4 regions of the Bradyrhizobium sp. CCBAU 21365 genome follow, and region 1 is predicted to be linked to each of the others. Evidence: predicted binding sites of a transcription regulator. Region 1 holds the regulator's gene; each other region holds the start of a gene.
What was found. The regulator HrcA, encoded in region 1, represses chaperone genes, less so after heat shock. The targets are predictions, from matches to a motif close to GTTAGCACTCNCNNNNNGNGAGTGCTAAC.
Positions count from the first base shown of each region.

Region 2: a site for HrcA is predicted at 3,430-3,458, ahead of XI02_RS36855 (co-chaperone GroES). Genes of this name have one in related genera too.
Region 3: a site for HrcA is predicted at 3,854-3,882, ahead of groES (co-chaperone GroES). Genes of this name have one in related genera too.
Region 4: a site for HrcA is predicted at 4,112-4,140, ahead of XI02_RS28215 (co-chaperone GroES). Genes of this name have one in related genera too.

Region 1 covers NZ_CP030036.1:185,232-192,688, reverse strand. The annotation lists gene XI02_RS00885 (penicillin-binding protein activator) at 1-1,021, shown strand, start outside; gene hemW (radical SAM family heme chaperone HemW) at 1,331-2,488, opposite strand; gene rdgB (RdgB/HAM1 family non-canonical purine NTP pyrophosphatase) at 2,475-3,110, opposite strand; gene rph (ribonuclease PH) at 3,122-3,835, opposite strand; gene hrcA (heat-inducible transcriptional repressor HrcA) at 4,007-5,095, shown strand; gene grpE (nucleotide exchange factor GrpE) at 5,261-5,866, shown strand; gene XI02_RS00855 (VOC family protein) at 5,915-6,340, opposite strand; gene XI02_RS00850 (helix-turn-helix domain-containing protein) at 6,409-7,263, opposite strand; gene pncA (bifunctional nicotinamidase/pyrazinamidase) at 7,286-7,457, opposite strand, start outside.
Region 2 covers NZ_CP030036.1:7,848,771-7,856,227, reverse strand. The annotation lists gene XI02_RS36875 (trehalose-6-phosphate synthase) at 1-1,337, opposite strand, end outside; gene XI02_RS36870 (hypothetical protein) at 1,599-1,847, opposite strand; gene XI02_RS36865 (hypothetical protein) at 2,057-2,332, shown strand; partial or broken gene XI02_RS45645 (IS701 family transposase) at 2,361-2,698, opposite strand; gene XI02_RS36860 (hypothetical protein) at 2,885-3,154, shown strand; gene XI02_RS36855 (co-chaperone GroES) at 3,498-3,812, shown strand; gene groL (chaperonin GroEL) at 3,952-5,592, shown strand; gene XI02_RS46510 (hypothetical protein) at 5,747-6,007, opposite strand; gene XI02_RS36840 (DUF3309 family protein) at 6,201-6,365, opposite strand; gene XI02_RS36835 (hypothetical protein) at 6,876-7,235, opposite strand.
Region 3 covers NZ_CP030036.1:1,386,294-1,393,750, forward strand. The annotation lists gene rpoH (RNA polymerase sigma factor RpoH) at 1-814, opposite strand, end outside; gene XI02_RS06460 (Hsp20 family protein) at 968-1,420, opposite strand; gene XI02_RS06465 (hypothetical protein) at 1,723-1,932, shown strand; gene XI02_RS06470 (hypothetical protein) at 1,942-2,127, shown strand; gene XI02_RS06475 (hypothetical protein) at 2,430-2,648, shown strand; gene XI02_RS06480 (hypothetical protein) at 3,300-3,500, opposite strand; gene groES (co-chaperone GroES) at 3,998-4,312, shown strand; gene groL (chaperonin GroEL) at 4,358-5,983, shown strand; gene XI02_RS06495 (hypothetical protein) at 6,191-6,523, shown strand; gene XI02_RS06500 (Hsp20/alpha crystallin family protein) at 6,616-7,041, shown strand; gene XI02_RS06505 (Hsp20/alpha crystallin family protein) at 7,053-7,451, shown strand.
Region 4 covers NZ_CP030036.1:5,993,215-6,000,671, reverse strand. The annotation lists gene XI02_RS28235 (Crp/Fnr family transcriptional regulator) at 158-895, shown strand; gene XI02_RS28230 (hypothetical protein) at 913-1,110, opposite strand; gene XI02_RS28225 (hypothetical protein) at 1,151-1,366, opposite strand; gene groL (chaperonin GroEL) at 2,068-3,708, opposite strand; gene XI02_RS28215 (co-chaperone GroES) at 3,754-4,068, opposite strand; gene XI02_RS28210 (usg protein) at 4,464-4,754, shown strand; gene XI02_RS28205 (cupin domain-containing protein) at 4,854-5,420, shown strand; gene XI02_RS28200 (hypothetical protein) at 5,725-6,324, opposite strand; gene XI02_RS46445 (MGMT family protein) at 6,385-6,933, shown strand; gene XI02_RS28190 (gamma-glutamylcyclotransferase family protein) at 7,314-7,457, opposite strand, start outside.

The DNA of each region.
Region 1 (7,457 bases):
CACCGGGCAGGTCAAGATCGGGCTGATCCTGCCGCTGTCGGCTTCCGGCAATGCCGGGCTTGCCGCCCAGTCGATGCGGAACGCGGCCGAAATGGCGCTGGCGGAATTTCAGAACCCGAACATCCAGCTCCTGATCAAGGACGATGGCGGCAGCCCGCAGGGCGCATCGCAGGGTGCCCAGCAGGCCCTGTCCGAAGGCGCCGAAATCATTCTGGGACCGCTGTTCGCAGGCTCGGTGCCGGCCGTCGCGCAGCTGACGCGGCCGCGCGGAACCTCGGTGATCGCGTTCTCCACCGATTCGAGCGTCGCCGGGCGCGGCGTCTATCTGCTGAGCTTCCTGCCGGAATCCGACATCAATCGCATCGTCGACTACTCGGCGGGGATCGGAAAGCGCTCGTTCGCCGCGATGGTGCCGGACAATGCCTATGGCAACGTGGTCGAGGCCGCGTTCAAGCAGGCGGTCGGCCGCAAGAACGGCCGCGTCGTCGCATTCGAGAAATATGGCGCCGATCGCGCGACGCCGGCGCGAACCGTGGCGCAGGCGCTCGGCCAGGCCGACGCGCTGCTGATCGCCGACGATGGCGATTCGGTGGTCGCGACCGCCGATGCCTTGACCGCAGCCGGCGCCAATCTGCGCAACATCCAGCTGCTCGGCACCGGGCTGTGGGACAATCCGCGGGTGTTCGCGAGCCCGGTCTTGCAGGGCGGCCTCTACGCCGCGCCCGATCCGTCCGGCTTCCGCAGCTTCGCCGGCCGCTACCGCAGCAAATATGGCGGCGAGCCGGTGCGCACCGCGACGCTCGCCTATGATGCCGTGGCGCTGATGGCGGCGCTCGCGCGCACGCAAGGCGCGCAGCGCTTTGCGCCGGAGACGCTGACCAATCCGTCCGGCTTTGCCGGCATCGACGGTCTGTTCCGCTTCCGCTCCGACGGCACCAATGAGCGCGGCCTTGCGGTCATGAAGGTGGCCTCAGGCGGCAGCACGCCGGTCGCAGGCTCGCCGAAGAGTTTTGGCGCTTGATTTTCGTCAGGCGTCGGCCTGAAATCGCTTTAAAGCGCCCGCCGGCTACTGTGCATGGGGTTGTTTTCGATATTTTGGCGCCGTGCACCCAGAGCGGGATGATTTTTGGTTGAATCGGCTTGCCGCGGGTTCAGTTCACCTCTCCCCCGTCGGGGAGAGGTCGGATTGCAAAGCAATCCGGGTGAGGGCTCTTGCTCTCTCGATAGACCGTAACCCCTCACCCGATTTGCTGCGCAAATCGACCTCTCCCAAGGGAGAGGTGAAATTTCGACGCCGTTCCAGCTCAACCTAATCTCATCGCGCTTCAGTCTAGGCGGCGAGATCCGCGACCACCGCGTCGAGCACCGGAAATCCCGACTTCGTGACGCGCAGCCGTCCGTCGGCATCGACGGCGATCGCGCCTTCCTCGCGCAGCATCGCGATGCGGTGCGGGTCGAGCTTTCGGCCCGAGAGCTTCGCATAGCGCTTGGGATCGATGCCTTCGGCGAGCCGCAGCCCCATCAGGAGAAATTCGTCGGCGCGCTCTTCGCTGTTGAGGCTGTCATCGGAAACGACGCCGTGGCCGCGCTCCTCGACGTTCAACAGCCAGGCCTCGGGGCGCCGCTCGGTCGCGGTCGCGTGCCTGACGCCATCGATGTCGAGCCTGCCATGCGCGCCGGGGCCGATGCCGGCATATTCCTCACCGCGCCAGTAGACGAGGTTGTGCTTGCACTCCGCGCCGGTGCGGGCGTGGTTGGAGATCTCATAGGCCGGCAATCCTTCGCGGGCGCAGACCTCCTGCGTCACGTCGTAGAGCGCGCGCGCGGTCGCTTCATCCGGCGTCTGCAATTTGCCGGCGGCATGCAGCCCGAAGAACGGCGTGCCTTCCTCGATCGTGAGCTGGTAGAGCGACAGATGCTCGGCCGCTTCCGAGATCGCCTGCTTCAGTTCATCGGCCCACATCCGCGGCGTCTGATCGGGGCGGGCATAGATCAGATCGAACGAATAGCGGTCGAACGCAGCGCGCGCGATCGCGACCGCGTCGAGCGCCTCGCGTGCGGTGTGCAGGCGGCCCAGTGCCTTCAGCGAGGCGTCATCGAGCGCCTGCACGCCGAGCGAGACGCGGTTGACGCCGGCTGCGCGATAGCCGCGAAAGCGCGTCGCCTCGACGCTGGTCGGATTGGCCTCGAGCGTGACCTCGACATCGCGCGAGACCTGCCAGTGCTTGCCGATCGCATCGAGCACGGCACCGACGGTCTGCGGCTGCATCAACGACGGCGTGCCGCCGCCGAGGAAGATCGAGGACACCTGCCGCCCCGGCACGCGCGCGGCCGTCGTCTCGATCTCGCGGGCGAACGCGCGCACGAAGCGCTCCTCGTCGACGGGCGCATGCCGCACGTGGCTGTTGAAATCACAATACGGGCATTTCGACAGGCAGAACGGCCAGTGCACGTAGACGCCGAAGGCTTCTCGGTCAGCGTGGCTCAAGGCAGATCTCCGCGAGCTTCACGAAGGCGCGGGCGCGATGCGACAGGCCGAGCCCGAGCGGCGGCAGGCCGTGCTTCTCGATGCTGGTCATCTCGCCGAAGGTCCGCGTGTAACCGTCGGGCAGGAAGGCCGGATCGTAGCCAAAGCCGGCAGTGCCACGCGGCGGCCAGACCAGGGTTCCATCGACGCGGGCCTCGACCTCTTCGAGATGATCGTCGGGCCAGGCCACGCACAACGCCGACACGAAATGTGCCTTGCGCCGGTCCGGTGCGGTGGCGCCGCGTTCCTGCAGCAGCCGCTCGATCCGCGTCATCGCCGCCATGAAGTCCTTGCCCTCGCCGGCCCAGCGCGCCGAGTAGATCCCGGGTGCGCCGTCGAGCGCGTTGACCACGATGCCGGAATCGTCGGCGAAGGCGGGCAGTCCGGTCGCCTTCGCCGCCGCGATCGCCTTGATCGCCGCGTTGGCGCGAAAACTGTCGCCGGTCTCCTCGGGCTCGGTGAGGTCAAGCTCGCCGGCCGACACCACCTCCACGCCGTGCGGCGCCAGCAGTTCCCGCATCTCGGCAAGCTTGCCGGGATTATGGGTGGCGATGACGAGCCTTCCGGTGATTCGGCGATGCATAACCAATCTGACTACGCCACCGCGATCTTTTGCAAGTCGACCAGACGCGCGACACCTTTGCGCGCCAGCGCCATCAGCGCCAGGAACTCGCCTTCCGAGAACGGCGTCTTCTCGGCGGTGCCCTGCACCTCGATGATCCGGCCGTCGCCGGTCATGACGAAATTGGCGTCGGTGTCGGCCTCGGAATCCTCGGCATAGTCGAGATCGAGCACCGGCGTGCCCTGGTAGATGCCGCAGGAGATCGCCGCCACGTTGTCGCGCAACACATTGGTCTTCAGCATGTTGCGGGTCTTCATCCAGTTGATGCAGTCGGCCAGCGCCACCCAGGCACCGGTGATCGAGGCGGTGCGGGTGCCGCCGTCGGCCTGGATGACGTCGCAATCGACCGTGATCTGACGCTCGCCGAGCGCCTCGAGATCGACGGCCGCGCGCAGCGAGCGGCCGATCAGCCGCTGGATCTCGACCGTCCGGCCGCCCTGTTTGCCGGCCGAGGCCTCGCGGCGGGTGCGTTCCAGGGTGGCACGCGGCAGCATGCCGTATTCGGCGGTGACCCAGCCGCGGCCCTGGCCCTTCAGCCACGGCGGCAACCGCTCTTCCAGCGTGGCGGTCACCAGCACATGGGTGTCGCCGAACTTCACCATGCAGGAACCCTCGGCATATTTGACGACGCCGCGTTCCAGCGACACGGGACGCAGTTCATCGGGTGCACGGCGGCTTGGCCGCATGAAATCCTCCAGAAATCCGAGAAAATTGGCTGGCCGTGCTTGTAGGAGGGGGAAGGGGCAGCGGCAAGGGTTTTCGGCCCCCGGTATGGTCCGGTACGACGGGGCCGAATGCATGCTTGTCATCGGCCTCCCGGATCGACAAATTATGCAGTAATTGTGAGGGACTGGAGTGTGACTCACCACGATCCGATTGGCCTGATCGCGCCGCATGCCGGGCTCGCCCAGCTCAACGAGCGTTCGCGCGACATTTTTCGTCAAATCGTCGAAAGCTATCTCGCGACCGGCGAGCCGGTCGGTTCGCGCAACATCTCGCGCCTGATCGCATTACCTCTGTCGCCGGCCTCGGTCCGCAACGTGATGTCGGATCTCGAGCAGCTCGGCCTGATCTATGCGCCGCATACCTCCGCCGGCCGGTTACCCACCGAACTCGGGCTGCGCTTCTTCGTCGATGCGCTGATGCAGGTCGGCGACCTCACCGAGGCCGAGCGCCAATCGATCCAGACCCAGCTTGCGGCCGTCGGCCGCGCGCAATCCGTCGAGGCCGCGCTTGGCGAAGCCTTGACGCGGCTGTCGGGACTGACCCGCGCCGCGGCGGTGGTGCTGACGCAAAAGTCGAATGCGCGGCTGAAGCACATCGAGTTCGTGCGGCTGGAGCCGGAGAAGGCACTGGTCGTGCTGGTCGGCGAAGACGGCCAGGTCGAAAACCGCGTGCTGGCGCTGCCGCCGGGTGTTCCATCCTCTGCCCTGACCGAAGCGACCAACTTCCTCAATGCGCGGATCCGCGGCCGGACGCTGGCTGAAGCGCGGCTCGAGCTCGAGACGGCATTGACGCAAAACCGCGCCGAGCTCGATCAGCTCACGCAAAAGGTGGTCGCGGCGGGTATCGCGAGCTGGTCCGGCGGCGAGAACGAGGACCGCCAGCTGATCGTGCGCGGTCACGCCAATCTGCTCGAGGACCTGCATGCGCTCGACGATCTCGAGCGCATCAAGTCGCTGTTCGACGATCTCGAAACCAAGCGCGGCGTGATCGATCTGCTCGGCCGCGCCGAACGCGGCGAGGGTGTGCGGATCTTCATCGGCTCGGAGAACAAGCTGTTCTCGCTGTCGGGTTCCTCGACCATCATCGCGCCCTACGGCGACGCCCAGGGCCGGATCGTGGGCGTCCTCGGCGTGATCGGACCGACGCGGCTGAACTATGCGCGGGTGATCCCGACCGTCGATTATGCCGCGCGCATCGTCAGCAAGATGCTGGGCGGCTGACCGGAGGGCGATTTCGCTTTCATTTGACGGGTTTTCTTCACCCAAGCCGGAGATCCCAGTTCCCGAGACCGGTATGTTGCGCTTGATTTTCGCCGCCCAAAGCACGATATCCCGGCAAGCAATCCCCAAGATTTGAACCGACGCGAGTTTTCGAGAAGGCAAGCCATGACCGATCCGAACCGGGCCAATGACAACACCGAGAATTCGGCGCCGACGGGTGAGCCCGTGGTCTCGAAGCCCTACATCATGCCTGACGAGCCCGAGGCCGGATCGGCAGAGGCGCTGACCAAGGAACTCGCCGAGGCGCGCGACCGCACGCTGCGCACGCTGGCCGAGATGGAGAATCTCCGTCAGCGCACCCGCCGCGAGGTCGCCGACGCCAAGACCTACGGCATCACCGGCTTTGCCCGCGACGTGCTCGACATCGCCGACAACCTGCAGCGTGCGCTCGATGCGGTGCCGGCCGAGACCAAGGAAGCCGCCGATCCCGGCCTGAAGGCGCTGATCGAAGGCGTCGAGCTGACCGAACGTTCGCTGCTCAACGCGCTGGAGAAGAACGGCGTCAAGAAGTTCGACCCGATCGGCGAGAAGTTCGATCCGAACTTCCAGCAGGCGATGTTCGAGGTGCCTGATCCGTCGGTGCCGTCGGGCACCGTGGTGCAGGTCGTGCAGGCCGGTTACATGATCGGCGAGCGCATCCTGCGTCCGGCACTGGTCGGCGTCTCCAAGGGCGGCGCCAAGGCCGCCCCGACCGCCGACATCACCGCCTGATCTGTCCGATCCCGGCTGCCCGTTTGTGAGCTGGCGGATTGCGCCGGGTCACGGCCGCGGCTTCTCGTGCGCCTTCGGCCAATAGGTGCCGAAGCTCCAGAGATTTCCCTCCGGATCGCGGCAGGCGAAGTCGCGGCTGCCATAGTCGGTGTCGCGCAGGTCCATCTCGATCTTTGCGCCGGCGGCCTTGACCTTCGCGTGCAGCGCATCGGGATCGTCGACGGCGATATAGATCGAGTCCGTGCGGCGGTTGTCGAGGTCGCCGACCAGCCTGCCATATGCATCGTCACGGCCCTGGCCCAGCATCAGCATCGAGGAACCATAGGCGAGTTCGGCGTGATGGATCACGCCGCCATCGCGGTAGACGACGCGTTCGGTGAACCCAAGCACCGTCGTAAGCCAATTGGTCATCGCCTCGGCGTCCTTGCAGCGCAGGGTCGGGTAGATGCGGGGCGGTTCGATGTCGTGCGTCATGGTCGCTCACCTCCTTGGCTGACGGCGCCATCCTGCACGAGGCAGCGCGGCGTCGGCTTGAAGGTTTGTTACCAGTCCGCCAGCCCATCGCCGGCGTGAACCAGCCGGCGGTCGGTCAGCGCCTGGCGGCGCGCCCAAGCGGTTGGCGGTTCGCCTGCGAATTCGACGAACTCGCGGGCGAGATGGGCCTGGTCGGCATAGCCGCTTTCCGCCGCGATCCCCGCCCAGCCAAGCGCGGCTTGGCTTTGTGCCAGCCGGCTCGCCCGGTGAAACCGCATCATGCGCGCCAGCGATTTGGGGGCGAGGCCGAGCTCGGACCGAAACCGGCTGGCCAGATGCTTGCGGCTCCAGCCGATCTCGTCGGCCAGTGCCGTGATGCTGATAGCGCCGGCCGAACGCGCCAGCTTTCGATAGGCGAACGCGACTTCGGGAGATGGCATGCGGCCGGCGCGGCGCAGCACGAACGCCTCGATCAGGTCGAAGCGGCGCTGCCAGCACGTCACGGCGCCGAGCTGCTCGCGCAGACGACGGCCATCATGGCCCAGCACATCGTCGATATCGACCATGCGCCCGACCAGGTCGGTCACGGCGCCGCCGAAGAAGCTGTAGGCGCCGAGCGGGGTGAAATCCACTTGTACGCAGGCGGCGCGACCGTCGGACTCGATGTAAACCGGCCCGGCATGCAGGCCGGCGGCGAAGCTGAGCTGACGATCGGCCGCACTGGGCTCGCGCGACAGCGCGATCAGGAACGGCGAGCCGAAACTGATGATCAGCGGGACGATCAGCGGCGCGGTCTGCCGTTGTGCGAACCGGCCCGTCGCGGTCTCGCGATAACCGGTGATCCGGACGATCAGGCCCGCCAGGCGCGGCGATGGCAGGCGCTGCGCGAGATCGAATGCCAGGGGTGACGCAGACGCGGCCATGCGGATCTCGCGAGTCAGCGCCTCACGCGATATCCGAGGACTGGATGCGCTTGACGCCGGCCTTGGCCATGTCGTCCCAGGCCTTGGCGAGCGATCCCTGGGTGTCGATGCCGCGGCAGGCATCTTCCACCACATAGGTCTCGAAGCCGGCCTTGCGCGCATCGAGCGCGGTCCATGCGACGCAGAAGTCGGTA
Region 2 (7,457 bases), 1.8 Mb from region 1:
TCGCGCCACGCCGCAATGCTATTGCGGCGTAGTACCACCATCATGGCCCGCCAACGATCGCATCGCTCTCCAAGTGGCATCCCCAGCGCTGTCTGCAATGCTTCGGCGACGGCGTCGGGGTCATACGGGTTGGCGATCACGGCAGTGTCGAGTTCGTAGGCCGCGCCGGCAAAGGGCGAGAGAACGAGCACGCCAGGGTCATCGGGGTTCTGTGCAGCGACATACTCCTTGGCAACCAGGTTCATTCCGTCGCGCAACGGAGTGACAAGAGCGACGCGGCTGAGCCGAAAGAAGCCAGCGAGCGAACGCTGCGAGAAGCTCCTGTTCAAATACTGGATCGGCGCCCAATCGAGTTCCGCGTAGCGACCGGCCACGTCGCCCGCCAGCGCACCAAGCCTCTGTCGCAACGCACGGTATTCAGGAACGTCGCTGCGCGTTGCGGTGGCGATCTGCAGCAAGCGGACGTGGTTGCGGTATGCGGGATAGCCCTCGAGAAAGGCGGCGAACGCTTTGAACCGGTGCTCGAGACCCTTACTGTAATCCAGCCGGTCCACCCCAATGATGAGCTTGCGCCCCCGGAGACTCTCCTGCAGCCGGCGGGCCGTTCGGGATTTCACAGCGCGACTAGCCATTTCGGCGATCGCTTCAGTATCGATACCAATCGGGAAGGCGCCGGCGCGCAGAACCCGATCGAAAGCGTGAACGTGGCCATCGGACGAAATCGTGCCTCCTGCACGGCGAAGGATGGCGTCATGGAAGGCGGTCAAATCCTCCACCGTCTGGAAGCCGACGAGATCGTAAGCGCACAGTGATTTCAGCAGGTCGCCGTAGTGAGGAAGGGTCGCCAGCACCCCCAAAGACGGAAACGGCGTATGCAAGAAAAACCCGATCCGCTGTGTGGCGCCGGCGCGGCGAAGTTCCTCGGCCATCGGGATCAGATGGTAGTCATGCACCCAGACGAGGTCACTCGGGCTGAGCAGGGGCGCGAGGGCGTCGGCGAGCACGGCGTTCACCCGTCGATAGGCGGCCAAGTCCCGGCGGGTAAAGTTCATGAGGTCAAGGCGATAGTGGAATAAGGGCCACAGTGCCGCGTTGGAGAAGCCGCTGTAGTAGCCGTCATGGTCCGCGCGGGTAAGATCGACGGTAGCGTACGTCACTCCCTCGGTCTCAAAAACGTTCGGCTCTGGTGTTGTTTCTCCAAGCTTGCCACTCCACCCGAACCATAAGCCTCCAGCCTGATGCAGAGCGTCGACGAGGCCGGTCACGAGCCCGCCGCTGCGCTGCGCAGCTTCTGCCGGCAAGGCGACACGGTTGGAGACGATGACCAAGCGGCTCAAGCGGGTTCCCTCCGCACTGTCAGGGTTGCGTCGAGCCGAGCCGCCAAAAGATCTCGGCGAACACGGCAACGCAATGATCGGCGGTGACATCCGCCGGAGCCCACATTCGCTCGGTCCTCGCGCGAAAATCCACAATTCCTTCTACCGGAACTGACGGTCCCGTCATCAGGCAATCTGGGCGGGCGTTACCTGTAAAACATATAGATCTTCCCGCAGTAAATATAGGATACTCTGCCGACGATCTGGATTGTTGGGCGCTGTCTAAAGCTGATCTTCGCCAGGATTTCGACGGCAGACGCCCCGGGTGTGCCTCTCGATCTCAGCCAGTGCGGCGTCGAGCGAGGCGTGCGGCCCTTGCTGTATGCCGGCCATAGTTTCCGATGCGTGGCCCTCCGGATGGATCATGAACTGACGTGGAGCGCTTGCCGTGATGCGCCCCATCGAGCGGCCGAGCAGGTCCGTCAGCTGCCAAACCGTGCCTCCCTCTGCCGGTGTAACGATCACATCCATGGTGAACCTTGAGTCTGTACGCCGCGCGAACAAACCGCTGCAATAACCGATGGGCGAACTACCGAGTTCCGCGGCCGCGGCATTCTCGGTACTGGAAGGATTGGCGCTTCGGATCGCCCCGCGATCGAGCGAATGGCGCTTAATGCCGATATATGCGACTATATAGAATGGTCAAAAAGAAAGGTCGAAGGCCAACGTCGGGAGAAGAAATGGCAACCGCTCTCGACCGTTGGGACGAGGAAGGCGGAGCGCAGGAGTTGGCGTGGCCTTTACCCTATGAAGCCAGCGATTTGCGCGATGTGGAGCGCAGAGTCCTGGAATGTCTGGGTGCCGCCCTTGTCAGCGAATGGAATGATCTGCCTACTGACGTCCAGCGCAGGCTCTTCGAGCACGCGGCCTCGGGCAAATCGCACGACGCCACCGTGTTGAAGACGCGGATCGCCCGTTTCCTGCACGATCATAAAGGTGCTTCGGGTGGGCGCTAACACGACTTTGGCAGATTTGTTCACGCCTTGCTCTTCGCTGACCTGTGTTCTGCAGTACCCGTATCGCGGATCTGATGGCTGAAGAATGAGAGCGACGATGGCGGGACGCGCGGCTGGCAGGTTGGGCTGAGGTGGTGGCCGTCGTTTCATTTTTGCGCCCCGTCTTGGCAATGCGGAAGTGCTGCAAGAAGGCGTAAGCAACCATCGTCATAAGAGCGTGACGATGAAGACCGTGCCAGAACCGTCCCATCGCGACATGACGGTTGTAGCCAACCGCTGCAAGTCTATCTCGGCTGGTAGATTTGCGAGATAGCATTTCTTCTCTCCGAGTCGCGATGCTTGCCGATCGCCAACTCGCATTTTTTCACTTGGCATCAGCAAGCATTTCGTCCGCCGGCATCTATACAAATCCGCGATGTGTATTGCCTTGTGTTTGGTGACTTCGCAGCCATCTCATGATAAAGAGATAGCTAATCTCGGCACAGAAAGCACTGTAAACGGATTGCTTCATTATCGCGCCGATGCAAAGCCGTTTCTGAAGGATAGCCGATCATGACCATGCGCTCCCGACGCGAAACGGTCACCTTCAAGCATCCCTTCCGGATCAAGGGCATCGACCGCCTCCTGCCTCCGGGTGCCTACGAGGTCATCACCGATGAGGAGATGATCGAAGGATTGTCGTTCGAGGCGTTTCGCCGGGTTGCCACTATGATCACGGTGCCGGCGGCGCCGCCGCGCACTTCAACGGTGGAGAGGATTTCCATCAACCCGGTCGATTTGGCTGACGCTCAGCGCATTGATGCCGAAGCGCCTCGCGAGTGACGAGCCACTCGATCTCGACAAGCACCGCTGAATGGCTGCACAAGAAGCGACCGACGTCCGGCGTATTCTGGCGCACGTCGAGAACAACGCAATGCCCCTGCGCGATGGGAAGCTTTCTCAAATTTGATGACGCGGCGTCCAACGACTTTCGCACCACACAGCTGGCCTTCACCGGATCCTTAGCCGCCGCGGTCTTGGCAGCTATTTCGTGATGCTCTGAGCGAATATCGTTTCGGGACGGTCTTGTACGTCCCCTTGCGGCGGCTTATGTGCTGATTAGCACTCGCTGGCCACGACTGCCATTTCGTCCAAAGCAACAACAACAAGAAAACAGGAGGGCAGCATGAAATTCCGTCCGCTTCACGACCGCGTTGCGGTCAAGCGTATCGAAGCCGAAGAGAAGACCACTGGCGGCATCATCATTCCGGACAGCGCCAAGGAAAAACCTTCGCAGGGCGAGATCACGGCGGTTGGCCCAGGCGGCCGCGACGAATCCGGCAAGCTGCCCATCGATCTCAAGGTTGGCGACCGCGTCCTGTTCGGCAAGTGGTCAGGTACGGAGATCGAGCTCGATGATCAGGAAGTACTGATCATGAAGGAAAGCGACATTATGGGCGTTCTCACCGAGCTGCCCGCCGCCAAGAAGAAGGTCGCCTAAGCGCCAGTCTGTTTTCCTTATCCCAAGCAGCCAGCGTCTCGAAGGAGAAGGATAAGGCCCGCAAGTTGAACTCACGTCCCTAAAGAGCTCGCCGAGTCGCGCGGTCTTTCGGATTTGACAGTTGAAAACGGAGATCATGATGTCGGCCAAAGAAGTTAAGTTCGGCGTCGACGCCCGCGACAGGATGTTGCGCGGTGTTGAAATTCTCAACAATGCGGTTAAGGTCACGCTCGGGCCCAAGGGCCGGAACGTCGTGCTCGACAAGTCGTTCGGCGCCCCCCGCATCACCAAAGACGGCGTCACTGTCGCCAAGGAGATCGAGCTTGAGGACAAGTTCGAGAACATGGGCGCGCAGATGGTGCGAGAAGTTGCCTCCAAATCGGCAGATGCAGCTGGCGATGGCACCACCACCGCGACCGTGCTCGCGGCTGCGATCGTCCGTGAAGGCGCGAAGGCGGTTGCCGCCGGTATGAACCCGATGGACCTGAAGCGCGGTATCGACCTCGCGGTGGAAGCCGTGGTCGCCGATCTCGTGAAGAACTCCAAGAAGGTCACCTCGAACGAGGAGATCGCCCAGGTCGGCACCATCTCGGCCAACGGCGACGCGGAGATCGGCAAGTTCCTCTCCGACGCCATGAAGGAGGTCGGCAACGAGGGTGTCATCACCGTCGAGGAAGCCAAGTCGCTCGAGACCGAGCTCGACGTCGTCGAGGGCATGCAGTTCGACCGCGGCTACATCTCGCCGTACTTCGTCACCAACGCCGACAAAATGCGCGCCGAAATGGAAGACGCCTACGTCCTCATCCACGAAAAGAAGCTATCTCAGTTGAATGAACTGCTTCCGCTGCTGGAAGCCGTCGTCCAGAGTGGCAAGCCGCTTGTGATTATCGCGGAAGACGTCGAGGGCGAAGCGCTCGCGACCCTGGTCGTGAACCGCCTCCGCGGCGGTCTGAAGGTCGCGGCCGTGAAGGCTCCGGGCTTCGGCGATCGCCGCAAGGCCATGCTGCAGGACATCGCGATCCTGACCGGCGGCCAGGCGATCTCGGAAGATCTGGGCATCAAGCTCGAGAACGTCACGCTCAACATGCTCGGTCGCGCCAAGAAGGTGATGATCGACAAGGAGAACACCACCATCGTCAGCGGCGCCGGCAAGAAGGCCGACATCGAGGCGCGGGTGGCGCAGATCAAGGCGCAGATCGAGGAGACCTCCTCGGACTATGACCGTGAAAAGCTGCAGGAGCGTCTTGCCAAACTCGCGGGCGGCGTCGCGGTGATCCGCGTCGGCGGCGCGACCGAGGTCGAGGTGAAGGAGCGCAAGGATCGCGTTGATGACGCGATGCATGCGACCCGCGCGGCCGTCGAGGAAGGCATCCTGCCGGGCGGCGGCGTCGCCCTGCTGCGTGCTTCCGAGCATCTCAAGGGGCTGCGCACCAAGAACGATGACCAGAAGACCGGCGTCGAGATCGTGCGCAAGGCGCTGTCTGCGCCGGCCCGCCAGATCGCGATCAACGCTGGCGAGGACGGCTCCGTCATCGTCGGCAAGATCCTGGAGAAGGATCAGTATGGCTACGGCTTTGACTCCCAGTCCGGCGAGTACGGCAACCTGGTCACCAAGGGCATCATCGACCCGACCAAGGTCGTTCGTGTGGCGATTCAGAACGCGGCTTCTGTTGCGGCGCTCCTGATCACTACCGAAGCCATGGTGGCCGAATTGCCAAAGAAGAACGCCGGCGGTGGCGGCATGCCTCAAGGTGGCGGCATGGGTGGTATGGATTTTTAAGTCCTACTCGTTCAGAGCTCAACAATAACGAAGGCCCGGCAGAGATGCTTGGGCCTTTTTTGCAGGAACCAGCAAAAAGCGGCCGCCGAGAAGCGTGATGAATTCTCGCCGTTTCACGGATTTCCGTGAGGACGCCTTGTGCAATATCTCAAAATCAGCACTTTGCATTGCAGCCGGGTGGCGGGTGAGAATTGTTACCAAACCAGTCAGGACGCACCCCACCGTTACTGGATTTTGGGAAGTGCATAGCTCCGCCCTGGTTGGTCGCCCCCGTGATTAGACCGAAGACCGCGATCACCTGGGACGCGGGGATCATGAGTAGCAGGCCGGCTACGATCGAGACACCCGGTGCAATAGCGACCACAGCGAGCAGCAGCATAATAGGGCCGAAGGAGTGCTTGTGTAGGCGACCCATCAGCCAGCCCAGGGTAAAGCGATCTTGCCGGTGCCTCGTCGTGCAGCCGCTGCAGCAGGACCGAGGCAGGCACAAACACCCCTTCATCGGCGGGCATTGTCGGCTTCAGCTGGTCGGGGCTCGTTGGGACCCGGTACGCCGGGGACAGGATATTTTGGGAGGCGCCCGGTCGACACAGCCGACCCTGCGAGGGTCAGAGCCGACCCAGAAGTAGCAATACGACGAGGATGACCAGGATGGTACCGATGACCCCCATCCCACCGTGGCCATAGCCGTAGCCGTAGCCGCCGAAGCGGCCGCTGAAGCCACCAAGCAGGAAGATGATGAGGAGGATGATGAGGATAAGTCCGATCGACATTGTCCGACTCCTTTGGTGGGACCGTGTGGATATTGGGTCTCACGGTAGTCCGAGTTGAGTGCGCGATCTTCAAGCTTCCGGCGACGACTGTCGGCGGCATCACTGGGCAAGTGCTGTGCTACTTCTTCTCGATTGAAATGCCACCCGGCGCGGCGGACGCGGAGCAGGAGGCAGTTTGAGCTTGAGAGAGGCAGCCTTGGTATCGTTTGGCTCGGGGTCGGCGGTGCCCGTGGCGTTGCCGGGACGAGTCAGTCGCTTCGGGATTGCTGGTCGAGCCGATAGACCCGCCCCGCGCTCGCGCCTTTAGCTCCCTGGCGCAAGTTTTGTCTGTCTTGCGATTCGCCAACTCCTGCAAAAGTCCGCAGGCGACCCCGGATGGGAGGGGCCGATGCAGTTGACCGGATCACAAGGGCGCAGCCGCGCCATCGCGCTCGAGTGCGCTCGAGCGCGCGTTGAGTGGGCATGGTCTGTGACAGAGGTTGCCACGCCCAAACAGCGTCGCTCGTGCCCTCAATACGGGGCGTAGTATTGGCGGCGATAGGGATACTGGCCGCCGTAGTAATCTGGCGCATAGTAGCCCGGCGCGTAGCCTGGCCCGTAATAGCTACCACCGTAGGCTCCATAAGCGGCGGCTCCAGCCGCGGCACCCAGGATGCCAAGACCAATTGCGGCCCCCGGAGCGCCGTAGTAGCCGCGACCGCGGTAGTGGCGTCGGTAGTAGACTTCTGTCACTGCGGACGACGAAGCCGCTTGTGTCAGAAGAGCCGTGCTCGGCGAGATCGGAGCTGCCCCCGAAGGCAGCACCGAGGCGAGCGTCGCCGCACCGAAGAGTGCGACCGCAATCGCGTATTTCATTGTCTGCTGGTTCATGGTCGTATCCTCTCCAACTTGGAGCATCTCAAGCGGCAAGTCGATTGCGTGCCGCTGGCCGATAAAGAACCTCGACCCAGGGTGCTTGAAGCGCTGGTGGGGGGGCGGATCCGAGGATTCGTGGTTCTAAGCGAACTCACAGACCCGCCTCTGTACTCGCGCCGCGACTTAACCGATTACTTGGCGCAAGTTTTTTCGGCCTTCAAAGCCGCTTCTGCCGAG
Region 3 (7,457 bases), 1.2 Mb from region 1:
CGATCTGTCGAATTCGCTCGCGCGAAACGCGGTGCTCTCGCGCCAAGTCATCCAGCGTCTTTGGCTCGTCGGTTAGCATCCGCGCCTCCAAAATCGCGCGTTCACGCGCCGACAGCACCTTGAGTGCCTCCGACAGAGCAGCCCGCCGTCGTTCGTAGTCATCGGCGTCCGCCAGTAGGGTTTCAGAATCGGGCGAAGGATCAGCCAAACGATCCTGCCATTCCTGGGAAGTATCATCGTCGCATATCGAGATATTGAGGGAGGCGTCACCACGCAGTCGCCCATTCATCTCGATCACCTCCGACGGACTTACCTGTAAGTGTTCCGAGATGTAACTCACCTGGTCCGGATGCAGATCGCCATCCTCAAAAGCGGACAACCTGTTCTTGAGCTTTCTGAGATTGAAGAACAGTTTCTTTTGGGCAGCCGTGGTGCCCAACTTGACGAGTGACCAGGACCTCAAAATGTATTCCTGGACAGATGCCCTGATCCACCACATCGCATAGGTGGCCAGACGAAAGCCCCTCTCAGGTTCAAAGCGCTTAACGGCCTGCATCAATCCGAGATTTGCTTCCGAAACGAGATCAGCAATCGGCAGACCGTAGCGGCGATATTTCATCGCAATCTTTGCCGCCAGCCAGAGATGACTCGTCACCAGGTGATAAGCGGCCTCGCGATCGCCATGATCTCGCCAGCGCCTGGCGTAGCTGGCCTCCTCGGACGCTTCTAAGAACGGAAATTTTCGAATCTCCGTCAGGTATCGGGAGAGCCCTCCATCCGAGGAGACCGAGGGAAGTGCTGCCGTGCTCACCATGATGTTCGCTCCTTTCTTGCTGGCTGCATGCGTGTCATCGCGAGGAAGTCGCCGCCGTCTTGGCGGCCACTTTGCTCGCGAGAAATCTAAGGACGAGATCGAGTAACCGCGCGGTGATCCGCACGGGTGGACTGCGCCCGAGTGAAAGATCGATCAGGCGGCCTTCGCCTCGATCCGCCTGACATTGCCTTTGTTGACTTCGCCGATCGGGATGCGCCGCGGCTTCATCGCTTCCGGAATTTCGCGCAGAAGGTCGATGATAAGGAGGCCTTGCTCGAAGCGAGCACTCTCGACCTCGACATGGTCGGCCAGCGTGAATAGGCGCCGGAAGGAACGTGCCGAAATGCCGCGATGCAGGAAGTTCTTCGCTTCTTTCTCAGCCTTGCGGCCTTCGAGCGTCAGGACATTTTGCTCGACGGTGAGCGCGATCTCGTCCTGCGTGAATCCGGCCAGAGCCACCGAAATTCGGAAGCGGTTCTCGTCGAGACGCTCGATGTTGTAGGGGGGATAGCTCTCGTCGGCAGTCCGCTGGACCTCGTCGAGAACGTCCAAAAGGCGGTCGAAGCCGATGGTCGACCTCCAGAGGGGAGTCCAATCATACCTCATAGCCAAATCCTCCTGAGAGCAAGTTGGGTACGAGCCGGCACCGGACACCTGCCGGTGCCCGCCTTCAGTCCGGAGCCCATTTGGCGCCCCGGCACGCATCTCTGCGTGACCAAAAGAATCCTCAAGCCTGGAAAAAGTTCAAGAGGGCGGGGAAAAATTTTTGCTTCCCGCAACGGCGTGGCTAACCGGCCGTTGAGTGGCCGCGCGGAGTCTTGACGGTGGGCCGCCCACGCCTAAATTTTCGGCGCCAGGGGGCTTTTCCTCTTGCACAAGGAAAGCATGACGACCGTCAGGAGACGACGATGATCGATGAGAACCTTGCCCGCCTGCGGGCGTACCGCAACAACATTCACCGCTACCAGCGGTTGCTCGCGACGCAAGCCTCGGACCTGGAGCGGGCCTTCATTGCAAAGCGGCTGGAGGAAGAACAGGCCGAAGCCGAAGCTCTTGTCAAAGCGACATTTCCCTTCAGTCTGCCGGCGCTTGGGCAATCGGCGGACGCAGCAGCGTAGAGGCGCGCCATGTCTGGGCTCGAAGCTTTCATTATCCGCGGGCACGAGAAAATCATCGATCACTATCGGCGCCTGCGCGATTCCGCTCCTTCCCGCGCTGAGCGGGAACGTTTCCAGGGGCGTATGGAGGAAGAAGAGGAAGCTTTGCGGAAGTTTCTCGAAGGGCGATCGCCCCAGGTACAACGCGCGGCATAGCCCTCTGCGGTCGCCACACTCGTCTCCTGGAGACACGCGCTCGAGAGAAAGATGGGAGAAGGTTTAATGATTGACAAAAAGCGCCGCCCAGCCTTTGCGGGTGCCGCAGACCTTATCGCACACGCTAAGGCGGCGGCCCGCCATCTCGAAGACCTCTGCGCAGCTTGCACGAATGGCGACAAGGCTGCGGCACGAGCAGCGCTGCGCCAGGCGATTAGCGAGCTTGAGGTGGCGCGAGCCATGGTACGGACTGGACTTGAATGACGGGGAGCAACATCGTCTCATCTCACGATGAGGTTGTGATGACTACGAAGGTTCATGATGCGTTGACGGAGGCCCTTGATTGCGTGAAGGCAAGTGGACTAATCCGCAAGTACAGTCTTGTCTGGAGTGGTCGTAGCGAGGTGCCGCACATCACGATCTGGAAAGCGACCGATGCTTCAGATGAAGCTCTGCGCCACACTCTTGCGGAATCTCTTGCTGGTCTCGCAACCGAGTCGCAGGTTACCATTGAAGAGTAGGCGAATTTTGGTATTGAGGGGTCCCGAGTTCACCCTCGGGCCTTTGATGCAGGGTGACACTCTGTGAACCTCGCCCGAAGCAATGGTTTCAAACCTGGCCGACAGTTCAGGCTCGCTGTATGACGCCGATCGAAGATATTCTGGAGCCTTCGCTCGGGCACCCGCTCTTGAAGATTGCCCACGCTGCTCTAGATCGCTTGCCGTCAAGGACCAATGACTTCGCGGTTCGAATTTGCGGCGCCGTTTCTTTAAGACGACTTTCGCATTCGAAGCTCGTTAGCAGCAGAAGATGAGAGAGGTAAGGGCCAACTGCTGCGCTCCGGCGAGGTTTGACCATGGCAATCCGTATAGAGACTGTCATTGAGTGTGGCCAAGGTAAGCTGCCGCCGAGAGCTTATCTTGGAATTGCAGCTGGCTCTCTTGACCAGGACGGTAGGACTGTGCTCACGGCCCGTGAAGCCTCGTTCGCAGCGTTGGAGGAGCAGGTGCGTGAGATAAAGGCGCAATTGGATGCTTGTCTTACCGAAGTAAAGGCTTGCTTGCCGCGTTGAGCCAGTACTTTAGGAATTCACGCGGATTGCGGAGGGTAGCGCGCCTGGCATGTAAGGCTGTCGGAGATCGGATGATCTGAAGCCGTCAAAGGAAGCCGTCTCACTTCGGCGGCTGTAGTCCGCGAGATGTGATCCAACCAGCTACTTCGGCTGCCATTTCGCTTTCGCGAGCCTTTCGTAGAAGCTCTGCCTGCTCCGGCCCTGGAGGAAGCTTGTTTGCTTCGTCTCTAATGCGTTTGGCTTCGTCGGCGAGCCGTCCTTCGAGGGTGACGGTTTGCTTAAAACGGCGGCGAATTTTCATGACACCACCTCGTGCTTACGGGTCCTAACCGTAGGGTTCGCACTTTCGGTTCTAGCACTTAGTGACCCGCGATCTGTTTCCAAGTCACCAGGCGCCAATTTCGATCACCACCAACGACGCGTAGGTCCTGATGCCGGCCAGGTCATAGTCGCTTGCAGCGGCAATGCGCGAGGCGCTACCAGCAACGACACTCCCGGGACTAGCGTGATCCGGGACCATATGGGCGGCAGAGATCGCCCCGCACCGATTCGGACCGCCAACCAAGACAAGCGAAAGTTCTCATTTAATAACAATATTTTACAAGGATTGTCGTGCGTCCGGTTGGGTCGCCGCGGCAAGCTGTTCAAGAGCGCATTGGCAGTCCTTTGTTGGAAGTGCCAAAAATTTTAGCCGCCCCTCTTGAATTGGATTTTTTCGGTTCCTAGGTCGTTTTTCCGCCGGGGGCTGGTTAGCGGCCCCGGTTAAATGACATCGCTAGACTGTTAAGGAGGATGTGCATGCATTTCCGTCCGTTGCACGACCGTGTGCTCGTGCGCCGCATCGATGCCGAGGAGAAGACTGCCGGCGGCATCATCATTCCCGATACCGCAAAGGAGAAGCCGCAGGAAGGCGAGATCATCGCTGCTGGTCCGGGCGCGCGGAATGAGCAAGGTCAATTGGTCCCGCTCGATGTGAAGACCGGCGACCGGGTCTTGTTCGGCAAATGGTCGGGCACCGAGGTGAAAATCGATGGCCAGGATCTCCTGATTATGAAGGAGAGCGATCTCCTGGGCATCGTCGAACACAGCGGCAAGTTGAAGAAGGCCGCCTGACCCCGCTGAAAAACTGACAGTCATAAAGGAAAGGAGATTTGGAACATGGCTGCCAAGGACGTGAAGTTTTCGACCGAGGCCCGCGAGCGCATGCTGCGGGGAGTGGATACACTGGCGAATGCGGTGAAGGTCACGCTCGGTCCCAAGGGACGCAACGTGGTGATCGAAAAGTCGTTCGGCGCACCACGCATCACCAAGGACGGCGTCACCGTCGCCAAGGAAATCGAGCTGGAAGACAAGTTCGAAAACATGGGCGCCCAGATGGTGCGCGAGGTGGCGTCCAAGACCAACGATCTGGCCGGCGACGGTACCACGACGGCCACCGTGCTGGCGCAGGCCATCGTCAAGGAAGGCACGAAATCGGTTGCCGCCGGCATGAATCCGATGGACCTCAAGCGCGGTATCGATCTCGCAGTGGAGGCAATTGTTAGCGACTTGAAGGCGCATGCCAAGAAGGTCACGTCCAATGACGAGATCGCGCAGATCGGGACGATCTCGGCCAATGGCGACACGGAGATCGGCCGTTTCCTTGCCGATGCAATGCAGAAGGTTGGCAACGAGGGCGTCATTACGGTCGAGGAGGCCAAAAGCCTCAATACCGAGCTCGAAGTGGTCGAAGGCATGCAGTTCGACCGCGGCTATGTATCGCCCTATTTCGTCACCAACGCCGAAAAGATGAAGGTCGAGCTCGAAGACCCCTATATCCTGATCCACGAGAAGAAACTGTCCGGGCTGCAAACCATGCTTCCTCTGCTGGAGGCTGTCGTGCAAACCGGCAAGCCGCTCTTGATCGTCGCCGAGGACGTCGAGGGCGAAGCACTGGCAACGCTTGTCGTCAACAAGCTGCGCGGTGGCCTGAAGATCGCTGCGGTGAAGGCGCCGGGCTTCGGCGATCGCCGCAAGGCCATGCTCGAAGACATCGCCACACTTACCGGTGGTACCGCGATCTCCGAGGATCTCGGGATCAAGCTCGAGAATGTCACGCTCAACATGCTCGGGCGCGCCAAGAAAGTGGTCATCGACAAGGAGAACACCACTATTGTCGACGGGGCTGGTGCCAAGAAGGACATCGGAGCCCGCGTCGCCCAGATCAAGGGGCAGATCGAAGAAACCACCTCGGACTATGACCGCGAGAAGCTGCAGGAGCGGCTCGCGAAACTCGCTGGCGGCGTTGCGGTGATCCGCGTCGGCGGCGCCACCGAGGTCGAGGTCAAGGAGAAGAAGGACCGCGTTGACGACGCGCTCCATGCCACGCGCGCTGCAGTCGAGGAAGGCATCCTCCCCGGCGGTGGCGTCGCGCTGCTCCGCGCGCTCAAGGCGCTCGATGGCGTCAGGACGGCGAACGCGGACCAGAAGGCCGGCGTCGACATCGTGCGCCGGGCGATCCAGGTACCGGCGCGCCAGATTGTCCAGAACGCCGGCGAGGACGGCTCGCTAGTGGTCGGCAAGCTGCTTGAGAACGCCAGCTACAACTGGGGCTTCAATGCTGCGACCGGTGAATATCAGGATCTGGTCAAGGCCGGGGTGATTGACCCCGCAAAGGTTGTCCGTACGGCGTTGCAGGACGCAGCCTCGATCGCCGCTCTATTGATCACCACGGAAGCGTTGGTCGCCGACAAGCCAAAGAAATCCGAGGCTCACGCGGCCGCCGCGCCGCCGATGGACTTCTGACAAGACTTGCGCCCGGCCGTCCGACGGCCGGGCGCAAGGTCCATCTCTAAGCAAGGAGATCGCCAACACAACGAGGGACGAGGATCCAAAATAGCACCCAGATCGAAGCTCTGTTGCGCAAGAGTGGGGCTGCCTGAATTGGCTCGTGCTGACCCCAAGGCTTTGCAACCATCGCATGGGTAAGTTTTCCAACGATAGGAGGATGAGATGATCAAAGATCAAACCATTGGCTCCGCTCGTGCGGAGAAAGATCAAGCCGACAGTCGCATCATGCAACGTCTGATGACGGCATTGCTTGCATCGGCCTTGATGCTGCCGTCGCTGGCAGCTTGGGGAACGGAGAGTTCGCCGGACCGGGATAGAGCGAGAGCTGGCGACATGCTGCGTTTGCCACCAATCCGATATCTCGATTCGATGCCTTGGATGAACTGGAAGGCATCGGCGCCGACGCTGAGGATCGATACGCTCATGTTCCCGAGCATCACACCTTGGGGTGTCCTGAAATCGCCTCAGGATCTGACCTCGTCGACATTAAGTTGATTGCTGCTTCATCAGCAATGCGGACAGCGACTCGCGGTCCGCGTTGCTTCGGTCGAACAGCTATCCCTTTAAGGCCGTCAATGGAGGAACAAATGTTCGCTGGCTTTAGTGACCCATTTGAAGCGCTGCTGGCTCTGCAGCGCGCACTCGACGCACGCGTCGCAAGCGACTGGATGGGACGTGGAACGGCTGCGATCGGCAGTTTCCCGCCAATCAATATGTTCCAGAAGGATGGCGACCTTGTTGCTGTCGTCGAACTGCCAGGTGTCGACAAAAACGATCTGGAGATCGAAGCGAAGGAAAATACCATTCGCATCCGAGGCAAAAAGACGATCGCCTATGGAGAGCAGGCAAGCGTCCATCGCCGCGAGCGTATCAGTGGCGTGTTCGACCGGACGTTATCGGTGCCGATTCGGATCGAACCTGATCGAATCAAGGCCGAATATCGCGATGGCATCCTCGCGCTGTTCATACCGCGGGCAGAGGCCGATAAGCCGCGTTCCATCAAGGTAAGCTAAGGGAGGCTACCATGGCAGAGTCTCAGGAACTACAGGTTCAGCAGAAGCGCGAGGTCGAGAAGAAAACCGAAGGCACGACGCCTGGACGGGCATTCGTGCCAGTGACGGACATATTCGAGACTCCCGAGGCGCTGACGGTCGTGCTGGAGATGCCGGGCGTCGATCGCAATAGCATCGAGGCGAGCGTCGAGGATGACGTCGTCACTATTGAAGGTCGGATTGATTTCTCGAAGTATGAAGGGATGCAGCCCGTCTACACCGAATACAACGTGGGTCACTACGCGCGCAGCTTTCAGATTTCCAACAAGGTCGACCAGAGCAAGATCAGCGCCCAAATGAAAGATGGCGTGGTCACGATTGTGCTGCCCAAAGCCGAGCAGGCCAAGCCGCGCAAAATTCAAGTGAGTTAGCGCGGG
Region 4 (7,457 bases), 3.7 Mb from region 1:
ATCTACTTTAAAAAGCGCTGCTGCAGAGAATTCCGCCTTGCGGTCAAGCGTTTGGAATTTGTTTTTGATCCTGTGTTTGAGTGAGTATGCTGTGCGACCCTTGACGTTCCCGCAGGTGAGCATTTCCGGTGGAACTCGTAATCGCCTTCTCGCGACATTGTCGCCGGCGGATCTGGACCTCCTGAGACCCGAACTTGAGACCGTTGCGCTCGAACAGGATGCAGTCCTGGCGCGCGCCGGTGACGAGATCGACTACGTCTTCTTTCCTCACAGCGGCGCGATCCTGTTGATGATCGACATGGCGGATGGGCACACGGTCGCGACCGGTGTGGTTGGATGCGAAGGGGCGGTGGGCAGTCTTTCGGTGCTTGGAGCCTCGCCGTCAGGCATTACCGCCGTCGTTCGTGCGGCTGGTACCGCCTCGCGGGTTCCGGCGGCGCGCTTTCATGCTGCTTTCGGCCGCAGTCCCGGGATTCGGCAGGCAATCCAGAAGCATGTCAGATCGATGCTGATCCAGTTTCAGCTCGGCTCCGCCTGCAATGCGCTCCATCCGGTCGAGGCGCGGATGGCGCGCTGGCTGCTTCAGCTTCGCGACCGCGTCGACAGCGACGTCCTCCCGCTGACCCAGCACGCGCTGTCACAAATCCTCGGCGTGCGACGAACAACGGTGACCTTGCTGATGGGCAACCTGCGCAAGCGCGGCGCGATCAGGTCGGATCAACGAGGCCAGATCGAGATCGATCGGGCGCGGCTCTTGGCGGCGGCGTGCGAATGCCATCGCGTCATGCGTCTCGAAGCCGAGGAGATCTTCTCGGGCGACAAGGTTCGAACGCGAGGAATGGCGCCGGCCAACGATCCGCGCATCCCGGAAATCGAGGCGGACGACGCCGTGTGAGCGTGTCCCCGGTCGGATCAGCTTCCCGGCCGCCGATCAAGCTCCCGTGCGGGGGAGGATGCCCCTTCGAGCTTCGCAATCTCGCGCAGCACCTTTGCGGTCTCGCGCAACTCATTGCGCTTCAGACCGGGTTTCAGCCGTCGCGCTTCGTCGAGAAAGTCCTTGGCCTGCAGCAGCCAGGCAGACGTTTCCGTCGAGATCTGCACCTGCGCCATGGTGTCCCTCCATCGCGGTCGTCAAAAGTGGCGGCCATTTTCAGGCCGGCGAACCGCCGCCGCGGCGTCGCCGCACGCGGATGCTCGGCTCATCGACCCAGGCATCCCGCGCAAACCAGGCGTGATCCGCGCGGCAAAACGGACAGGGGGTGCGCGCGAAGAACACGGTGCTGCGTCGAAAGCTCTCGCGATCGGTTTTGATTCCGGTGGAAATCGCGTGTCCGGTTTGCGGACATCTGACCATCACCATGCCCATGAGCGCCTCCCTCCCATATTGTTGCCTTTTGCTTTTTGCCTTGCCGAAATAGTCCGGCCGGTTGGATTGGCCCCAGATCGGTGCGCGGGGTAGTTGGGGGGCATCGCGCACCTGCGGCGGTTGACGGAGCATCGGGCAGTGGGGGCTGCATGCTCGTCACTGGGCTTCTTCCAACCGGCCAGGTCCCTCCTTGAACGAATCTTCAATGTGACTTCAACGCCGCTTCTTCAGGCGGCTCGGCAGAAAACCTCTTCGCTTTCGCCCACCGTACAGCCTCCCTCGCAAGTGAAAGCATTCTCCGCAACGCTCGCCCGCGTCACGGGAGCTGACGCTCCGTGCTCGATTCGGATTTTTGAGAGTGAAGTTCGATCTCGTCCCGAGCTTACTGTGCGGGACGAAGATGACGCTGTCGGTTCGGTTTGCGACTCTCGCGCAAAATTTTTTTGAAATTGTCAACTCAGACCAACGTATGTTTACGGAGAGTGTTGTGCATAACGTGCATGCTGGGAGCCGCGTGAGGCTCCTGTCTCAGCGTGAGGTTGTGCAAAGTATCCGCATTGGCCGCGCTGCAGCAAGCGAGCTTGCCCAAACAAAAACCCCGGCATCGCTGCCGGGGTTCTGCATTTCGTTGTCGTTGAGCGAAATCCCGGCTCTGCGGTGCACCGCTTCGCGCTGCACCGCGTCCGGGACGACTTCGTCGCTTAGAAGTCCATGCCGCCCATGCCGCCGCCCGGAGGCATCGCGGGGCCGCCGGCGTTCTTCTTCGGCAGCTCGGCAACCATCGCTTCCGTGGTGATCAGGAGCGCGGCCACCGAGGCAGCGTTCTGGATCGCGGTGCGCACGACCTTGGTCGGGTCGATGATGCCCTTCTTGACGAGGTCGGCATAGTCGCCGGTCTGGGAGTCGAAGCCGTAGTTGTAGGCCTTGTTCTCCAGGATCTTGCCGACAATCACCGAACCGTCTTCACCGGCGTTGATCGCGATCTGGCGAGCGGGAGCCGACAGCGCCTTGCGCACGATCTCGACGCCGGTCTTCTGGTCGTCGTTCTTGGTGCGCAGGCCCTTGAGCTGCTCGGAGGCACGGAGCAGGGCGACGCCGCCGCCCGGGACGATGCCTTCCTCGACAGCCGCGCGGGTCGCGTGCATCGCGTCATCAACGCGATCCTTGCGCTCCTTCACCTCGACCTCGGTCGCGCCGCCGACGCGGATCACCGCGACGCCGCCTGCGAGCTTGGCGAGACGCTCCTGCAGCTTCTCACGGTCGTAGTCCGAGGTGGTCTCCTCGATCTGCGCCTTGATCTGGGCAACGCGGGCGTCGATGTCGGCCTTCTTGCCGGCGCCGTTGACGATCGTGGTGTTCTCCTTGTCGATCATCACCTTCTTGGCGCGACCGAGCATCTGCAGCGTGACGTTCTCGAGCTTGATGCCGAGGTCTTCCGAGATGGCCTGGCCGCCGGTCAGGATCGCGATGTCCTGCAGCATGGCCTTGCGGCGATCGCCGAAGCCCGGAGCCTTGACGGCCGCGACCTTCAGGCCGCCACGCAGGCGGTTGACGACGAGGGTGGCGAGGGCTTCGCCTTCGACGTCCTCGGCGACGATGACCAGCGGCTTGCCGGTCTGCACCACGGCCTCGAGCAGCGGCAGCAGCTCGTTCAGCGAGGAGAGCTTCTTCTCGTTGATGAGGATGTAGGCGTCGTCCATCTCAACGCGCATCTTGTCGGCGTTGGTGACGAAGTAGGGCGAGATGTAGCCGCGGTCGAACTGCATGCCCTCGACGACGTCGAGTTCGGTCTCGAGCGACTTGGCTTCCTCGACCGTGATCACGCCCTCGTTGCCGACCTTCTTCATGGCGTCGGAGAGGAACTTGCCGATCTCGGCATCGCCATTGGCCGAAATGGTGCCGACCTGGGCGATCTCCTCGTTCGAGGTGACCTTCTTCGAGTTCTTCTGGAGGTCCGCAACGACGGCTTCGACCGCGAGGTCGATACCGCGCTTCAGGTCCATCGGGTTCATGCCGGCGGCGACCGACTTGGCGCCTTCCTTCACGATCGCAGCCGCGAGCACGGTCGCGGTGGTGGTGCCGTCGCCGGCCGCGTCAGCGGACTTGGAGGCGACTTCGCGCACCATCTGGGCGCCCATGTTCTCGAACTTGTCCTCGAGCTCGATCTCCTTGGCGACGGTGACGCCGTCCTTGGTGATGCGGGGAGCGCCGAACGACTTTTCGAGCACCACGTTGCGGCCCTTCGGACCGAGGGTGACCTTCACCGCGTTGGCCAGGATGTCGACGCCGCGCAGCATCTTGTCGCGTGCCTCGACGGAGAATTTGACTTCTTTAGCTGCCATCTGAATTTTTCCTTGGAATGGTTTGCCTGGGGAGGGAGGAGGCGCTTAGGCCGCCTTCTTCTTGGAAGCGGGGACGTCGAGCACGCCCATGATGTCGCTTTCCTTCATGATCAGCAGGTCTTCACCGTCGATCTTGACCTCGGTGCCGGACCACTTGCCGAACAGGACGCGGTCGCCGACCTTGAGGTCGATCGGGATCAGCTTGCCAGCTTCGTCGCGGCCGCCCGGGCCAACGGCGATGACTTCGCCCTGCGAGGGCTTTTCCTTGGCACTGTCCGGAATGATGATGCCGCCAGCAGTCTTCTCTTCGGCGTCGATACGCTTGACCACGACGCGGTCGTGAAGCGGACGGAATTTCATGCAGTCCTCCTAAACATTTGTAGATGCTGTAGATTTTTGGAGAGTTAGCAGTCCAGCCCAGCGAGTGCCAGACTGACTAGGCAGGAGATAGGCCAAGCCTTGGCGGCGGGCAAGTGCCTCTAGCAGAAAAATTGGCACTCGTAAGTGCCGCCTGCCAAAGGGATGCCGAGATCATTTCGACATCCTTAATGCCGCCAGGGAGAGGGCGCGGGGGCTATTAGCAGATGCGGTAAGCTGCTGCCAACGCAAGAAATTTCAACAACCTATTAAACATTTAGGCTTGAGATGGGTTAGTCGCGTGCGTCACATTTCTCTCATGTGAGCGCATCCATTGCCGGTGGTCCGGCGGGGGAGGTCGGCCACCACGTGAATGCGCTCCGTCACAGGAGGTTGGCATGGTCTCGCGAGTTGGTGGGGTTGTTTCCGACGATTTCCGGAAGCAGTTGCTGGGGTACGGGCTGACGACGGCGCAAATCCTCTATCGGATGCCCGATCACCCCTCGTTGCTGCAGACCTATGTCTGGCAGAACTACGACCTGTTTCCGAAATTTCCGGCGCTGCAGGATTTCCTCGCGTTCTGGCAGGCGAAGCTCGAAGGCCCGCTGTTTTCGGTGACGGTGGCGCATTCGAAGCTGGTCAAGCCGGCCGAGCTGCGCGCCGTCGACGGCGTGTTCCGGCTGCACTGAGCGGGCAAGGGAGCAAAAGCGCGCTGTGCGCCTTTGCTCGCCTCGCGGCGCGCGACTTGTGTTAGCCTCTCTCCGTCACAAAAAGACGGGAGGCGAACAATGGCCAAGAAGACGGCATCAAGATCGGCAGCCAAGACCGCGGTGAAGAAGAAATGGTCGGGGCTCGGCGCCGGCACCAAGAAGACGTCCGCGAAATCGTCCGCGCGCAAGACCATCAAGTCGAAGGGACGCGTCTCGGCGGCGAAGAAGAGCGCAGCGAAAGCTGCAACCAAGGCGCGGCCGAAGCAGCGCGTCGCGATCAGCCATCACCGCGAAGAGGACTTCAAGGCCGACGGGCTGCGCGCCTATGCCAAGTACCGCGACCTCGGCATCGCCGCCGCCTCGCATGGCCTCGCGCAGGCACACGTCATCCGGCTGCAGGGACCGTGCAATCCCGATGAAGTGTCGAAGCTGCACTTCCACGATGTCGACTTCCAGATGGTCTACGTGCTCAAGGGCTGGGTGAAGACCTACATGGAAGGCGAGGGCGAGACCCTGATGCAGCAAGGCAGCGCCTGGACCCAGCCGCCGCGCATCCGGCACATGATCCTGGACTACTCCGACGACGTCGAACTGCTGGAGGTGATCCTGCCGGCCGAGTTCAAGACGGTGGAGTTGAAGGCGTAGGCTTTTCGCGGCCGTCATGGCCGGGCTTGACCCGGCCATCCATCCTGCTTCGCGAGATTCTCCTGGTCGATGGATGCCCGGGTCAAGCCCGGGCATGACGATTTTCTTGGCCGTGTACCCATAAAACCGTCGGCGTGACTCTACGTCCGCTTTGCCCCGATAGCGACCAAGTTCGTGCGGCAACGCAAGATGTCGCGATGGGCCAATTTCGGAAGTCCGCCAAATGTCATTTCTTGATCCTCGTAGAGTACCAAAGAAAGACCGCCTTGCGGCGGTCTCTCTGAGTCCAACCAGTGTGCTTTGATCAGGCAGCTCGCTTGAACGCGTCCCGTGCCGCCTCATTGGCGCGATCGAAGGCAGCACGCGTTTCCGTCAAAGCTGCCATAAGTGCGGACCATGACTGGGTCCCCGCCTGGTTCAACTTCTCAAGTTTTTTCTCCGCCTCGACTGCATCGGCGTTCATACGCTTCACGGCGGCGTCAATATCGCCCCGACGCTCAGAAGCGAATTTTTTGGCATCGCTGCCAAGTTTGTCGGCCGCTTCGCGCCACGCTTTCAATTGGGCATCGGCTTGAAGCTTAAACATCGCCTGCTGGTGCTCGATTTGCTTGCCGAAGCTCTCGACATATTTCCTGACCTCGGCCTCGAACGAGCGCCAGTCATCCTCTAGTTTTGCCTTCGCCTGGATCCAGGCGGCCTCGTTAGCTTCCGATTGCTTCTTCATGGTGTCCCGGAAGTCATCACGCTGCTTGCGCAGTTCAGCCAGAATCTTCTCAGCCTTGTCGCGGACATCGGCCTGCACCTCGGCTACCTTGCCTTCAAGCGATGTCACTGCGGCGTCCATTTCATCGAGACGCTCCTTGGCCCAAATTGTAAAGAAGTGGGGATTGCTTTGCGTCACCATTTGCTTATCTCCTCGTATGCCCCATTTTGCTGAGTAACATGCCGCGCCCACCTGTTTTTGATGCAAGTCAACATCAAACCCAGGAGTGATCCTCGGTCTGACCCGACTTCACCTAAGAAGTTGGGAGGTCCGAAATGGGTCATTCACGTCGAATCGCATCGGGCGGAGCCGCCGGTCGATGTCCGCAATGCTCCGTTTGCGTCCACGCCGGCACTGCGCGGTAAACGACGCCAGGGGCCAATAGCTGCCCACAATGTTAGGACGGCGACGCGCATTTCGAAACTAACACCGGCACGTCCGGTCGAATCTTCCGTGCCAGCGCGACGCGCTCGTTCCAACCGCAAGCAAAAAGAAATCTGCTACACTTCGCCTATGAAAACCTTTTCGGATAAGGCTCGCGACATCGTGCGCAAGATCCCAAAGGGGAAGACCATGTCGTACAAAGCTGTCGCTGCTAAGGCCGGCAATTCGAAAGCTGCACGCGCGGTTGGTGCCATAATGCGCACGAATTACGACCCATCGATCCCCTGTCATCGCGTTATTGCAAGCGACGGCTCAATGCGCGGCGACGTTCGTCCGCGCCGTCGACCGGCCCAACAACGATCCTGACAGGGAGCTTCACCGCGTCAGCACCGCCCCGGATTGTGCGGAGCCTGTCATCGGGCGCGCGTTCGCGCGACCCGTTGGCTCCATCCGGGCTACTGTGTCTACGGCTGCGTCAGCATCCCCACGATCGCGCCCATCAGGCAGGTCGTCAGCGTGCCTGATCGACTTCAGCCCGAGCGCGTTGATCTCGTCGCGCCGTACACAGCGCGTCCGGAGAACGTCCCGAAGGGCGGACGCGCCTTCCGCCGGTTGAACATAACTTTCAACACAATAGGCGTGCCCACTCACCAAGCGACTAACCACCGTAGTCCATTATGTCTGTGGAAATCGTCTCGGAGTTGCGCTGCCGGTCCGGATCGATAACGCGCGCCGAATTCGTAGCATCACAGCTCGGGACTTCCCAGCTTGGCCCGCTCATTCTTGTCGCGTGTCGCATTGGGGTCATCGATCGCTTCTACAGACTGGATATGCTTTTCAATATAGTCGGGCGGCAAGCCGTGTTCCCTAGCTCCGGAGAGGACAAAATC